Regions from separate parts of the Roseovarius sp. B-10 genome, predicted to be linked through region 1. Evidence: riboswitches for the same ligand, from Rfam matches in the RefSeq annotation. Region 1 holds a riboswitch; the other holds the start of a gene.
The links. Region 1 has a riboswitch for cobalamin ahead of AC13D8_RS18755 (TonB-dependent receptor plug domain-containing protein). Riboswitches for the same ligand answer to the same signal wherever they lie in the genome.
Positions count from the first base shown of each region.

Region 1 (2,195 bases):
GGACGCAGGAACGGCCACAGCTCGGCCAGCGCGCGTACGCGCTTTGATTTCTCGCGATCCAGCAGATCGGCGCCGTTCTCGGCCTTGCGCACCATTCCCGACTACTCCCTCTCGTTCGCACCGGTTCTTGGCGAGTGCGGCGCGCGGGGTCAAGTGCCCCGAATGGTCGCAGGGGCTCACGGCAGGGGCGAAACGCCGATGACCAACGGGTGAAGCGCGAGCAGCCCGACAAACGCCGCAAGACCCAGCCCCAGCCGGGCAACACCGCCACGGACCGAGGCCGGGCGCGGCGGCCACACCGGCACGGCGCGCCGCGCCGCGTCTAGCCGCTCCCACTCGGGCCCGAGTGCCTGCTTGCGGCGGCGGTCCACGATGCGCTGCCCCAGCATCGCGAACCCCGCGAAAAGACCGAAGAGCGCCACATGTGCCAGATCGCCATTGGGCACCATATGCCCGCCCGCCCACAGCGCCAGCGCCACCAGCAGCGGATGGCGCGCGTAGCGCAGGATGCCGGGGCGCGCGGCATCGAACCCGGCTCCCGCACGACCGCCAAAGGAAAACGGGTTGGGCCGCCGGATGGCCAGCGCCGCCAGCACGCAGGCTGCGAGCATCGCGAGCAACGTCACATGCTTCTGCCACGCCGCCCAACCCCAGAGCGGCACATGGGGCGCGCGCCCCGCCGCCATCAACACCCAGTAAAGCACCCCCAGCGACAGCGCCGAGTAGCCCAACGCAAACCCCCGCTGACCGAATCGCGCCACCAGGGCCGATTTCACGCGCGGCCGCAGCGGCAGCGTATGGCTGAGGAAAAACACCGCCAGCGCCACCACATACTCGGCCCAGCCCATGACCCGCACCCTTTCGAAATCCACTTGGCGGCGCAGGGATACCGCGCGCGTGCGACGCGCGGCAAGCGCGATTTACACTTGCGCGAATCTGACTTCAGGCGTAACGCGGGGCTGCTTCGGTCCGGGAAAATACCCCGGTAATAGGGAATACGGTGCGATCCGATCATCGGATCAAATCCGTGACTGCCCCCGCAACTGTAAGCGGTGAGCGAGGCCGGAAAAATGCCACTGCACCCGAGCGGGGTGTGGGAAGGTTCGGCCAAGCGATGACCCGCAAGTCAGGAGACCTGCCGAAGTGATCACCCTATCCGGGCGCGGGGCGCGCCGTGGATAACGGACCTTTTCCGTAGTGGTGGCACTTTCACCGTCTGCGGAGAGGCATGTCCTTTTCCAACGACCGACCCGATGGACAACACTATGCCGACAACCGGTATTGGGGGACATGACATGAGATATCTCGTAACCTGCGCGCTCTGCGCTCTCGCCACAGCCCCGGCCCTCGCACAGGAGGGCTTCGATCTCGACACGATCACCGTGATCGCCAACCAGACCCAGACCGCGCTCGAGCGCAGCGGCTCCACCGTCGAGGTGTTGCCCGCCGAGGAGGTGCGTGACGCGCCCACGGCCAGATTGGGCGATTTCCTGACCTTCCAGCCGGGCATCTCCGCCTCGGCCAACGGCCCACTCGGCACCACCTCGACCGTGCGCATTCGCGGCCTCGGCGGGGCCTACGTGCCGGTGCTCATCGACGGTATCGACGTGACCGACCCCGCCTCGAGCGGCGGCGGCTTCGATTTCGGCGGGCTGACCAATGCGGGGCTCGGCCGGATCGAGGTGCTCAAGGGCTCGCAATCTGCGCGCTTCGGGCTCAACGCCGTGGGCGGCGTCATCAATATCCAGAGCCTACGCCCCACCGAGGACGGCGTCCACGGCTTTGCCGAAGTCGAGGCCGGAAGCTACGATTTCCGCCGGGGCGTTCTCGGCCTCACCGCGCGCACCGACCGCACCGATCTTGCCTTCAGCTTCAGCCGAACAGAGACCGACGGCTTTTCCGCCTCCGCTGCGGGCTCCGAGCCGGACGGCTCCGAGGCGCGCCGGGCCAATCTCTACCTGCGCCACCAGTTCACGGACACGTTCGCCGCCGGGCTTAGCGCGCTCCACATCGACAGCGACGCCGAGTTTGACGAGTTCGGAGGCGACGGAACCGCACCGTTTGACGAGTTCAACACCAGCGAGGCTCACGGCGCGCGTGCCTTTGCCGAGCTCGCCACCGGGGCCTTCGACCACGAATTGGCACTGAGCTATTTCGAGAGCGACCGCACCTCCTTCTCCAACGGTTTCGCCACG
Region 1 is NZ_JBSXOE010000042.1:221,114-223,308, forward strand. Features, by position in the region: gene AC13D8_RS18745 (ABC transporter transmembrane domain-containing protein) at 1-95, opposite strand, end outside; gene AC13D8_RS18750 (NnrU family protein) at 177-848, opposite strand; cobalamin riboswitch at 949-1,157, shown strand; gene AC13D8_RS18755 (TonB-dependent receptor plug domain-containing protein) at 1,296-2,195, shown strand, end outside.

Region 2 (2,195 bases), on a different contig from region 1:
AGCGGATCGGCGCGGCGCAAGACCTCATGACTGTGCGGATAGGGCGCGCGTACCATGAGGTTGTAATCCTCGTGGTCGGGATCGTCGGACCACAGATCGCCGGGCCTGATCGGCAGCGCCCAGTTGGCGGGCCGCGCCATGCGGTCGGGACGGTAGAGCATCCCGACAATGCGATGGATGCCGGCAGGCGTCGCACCATCGCCCTCGCGCTTGGCACCCGATATGCCGCCGCGCCCGATCGTGCAGGGATAACGCCGCCCGCCAAAGCGTAGCCCGGTGGGGGTGAGAACGAGGTCGTTTGGTGTCATGCCCCTTGCTACCATGTGCGGCCGCCCGATCCAGATATTTTCGCCGCGAACATGGCGCGCATGCCGCATCGCCGCGATGCGCAATCTTCGAAGGATGCGCAGAATGGCATCAGTTAGCGATGAAAAGCTATGCGTTTGCCTGACGTTAGGTCACTTTCTGCCATGCGTTTTCTGCATGGCAGAAATGTTCAAGCTGGTATTGTGCATGCGCAGAAAGAGGCTATCTTTGCATCAACCGGGGCCAAACAGAGTGGCTTCGAACAGCTAAAGCGAAGAAGATCGCAAGGGAAAGAACATGGCACGGTCGATCGTAACGCAATATGGCACAGCAGGCACGGCGTGGGGCGAGCTTCGCAACACCGTTCGCGCCGCAGCGCAGCGTGCCGCAGCCTTTATCGCCTACCGCCGCACAGTGCGCGAGCTTTCCGAGCTGAGCAACCGCGATCTGGCCGACCTTGGCCTGCATCGCAGCGAAATTCGCCGGGTCGCGCGCGACTCGGTCTACGGCGCACGGCGCTGAACGGAATACGGGTGCGCCTCTCCTCCTCCCTGGCGCATCCGTGACGGTCGCGGGCTCTCTCTCCTCCTCCCAAGAGCCCGGGACCGAACGACAGGGTCGCGAAAACGATCCTGAAAGATAGCTGACGGTCTCCTCCTCCTCCCTGAGGCCCGACGCGAAAGAGAACGGCGGCACCCTCCTCCTCCCTGGTGTCGCCGTTTTTCTTTTCTGCCGCCCTGCCCCGAGATGTCAGTTGAGCCATCGTGCACGCTTTGCCCGCGCGGCGCGGCGGCCTGCATAGCAGGCTCGGGCAGGCGTACCGGCCTCGCGGACACAGCCAACGAAGGCGCGCGCCGCCGGACTTTGCGCGTCACGGGCAGCCTGCGTATCGAGCGCATCGCGCGCCATCCGCGCGGTGAGCGGACCGGGCGTGGCGAACACCCATTCCAGAAAACCCAGCCGCGCGGCTGCCATCGCTTGCGCACCCTCAGCCGGGCTTTCCTCGAGGGCGTCGATGATTCGGTCGAAATCCGTCATGCTTCGTTCTCCCCGACCGCACCCCGGGCCGGATGGGGCAGTGGGCGGGGCGATGGCGCGCGGGCACGCACAAACGCCCGCATCGCCCACCGCGATTCGACGTGGATCATGGCTGGTTTCCGGGCTTGGGTGGCGGGCTGTCGGCCCATGCGCGAGGCACCTTCCCGGGCTGTCTTCGGCCCAGTGGCGTAACGCCTCGTCGCCCTCCCTTACCGTTGCGGGGGCAGCGCCGGAGTCGCACCGGCTTCCCAATTCTCCGCCCCGAGGGGCGGCACCATGATGCAGGCAGGCTAACACCGAGCCCCGCGCCCGCAAGCGCAAAGGCGAAGATCGCGGATCGAAAAGCGGCACGGCCCTTGACCTTCCAGTAGCGGGAATCTCTATGTCACGGTCAGACACTTGGAAAAACGGAGAGCCGGGATGACCGGGACACGGCAAATCAGGATTTTCCTCAACGGGCTGACCTGCGCGGGCTGCGTGCGGCGTGCCGAGGAGGCGCTTTCCGCGGTCGAGGGCGTAACGCGCGCCGACGTCAACCTCGCGGATGCCTCGGCGCGAATTGACACCTCGGACTCGGTCCCGCTACGCAACATCGCGGCGGCGCTCGACCGCGCGGGATACCCCCTGCGCAAGGCCGAGACGGTGCTCTCGGTGGACAAGATGTCCTGCGCATCCTGCGTGGGCCGGGTCGAGGCGGCGCTCGCCGACCTGCCGGGCGTGCTCGACGTGCGGGTGAACCTCGCCACCGAAAGCGCGCGGGTGATCCATGCCGAGGGTGCCGTCACGGCACGCGATCTTGCCGTAGCCGCCGGCGAAGCGGGCTATCCGGCCACGCTCGCGCAGGGCGGCGA
Region 2 is NZ_JBSXOE010000016.1:76,531-78,725, reverse strand. Features, by position in the region: gene AC13D8_RS01855 (L,D-transpeptidase family protein) at 1-308, opposite strand, end outside; gene AC13D8_RS01850 (DUF1127 domain-containing protein) at 604-828, shown strand; gene AC13D8_RS01845 (hypothetical protein) at 1,057-1,344, opposite strand; cobalamin riboswitch at 1,438-1,638, opposite strand; gene AC13D8_RS01840 (heavy metal translocating P-type ATPase) at 1,765-2,195, shown strand, end outside.
Region 2: it holds a riboswitch for cobalamin, as region 1 does, so the genes downstream of both, AC13D8_RS01845 (hypothetical protein) here and AC13D8_RS18755 (TonB-dependent receptor plug domain-containing protein) in region 1, are expected to answer to the same signal.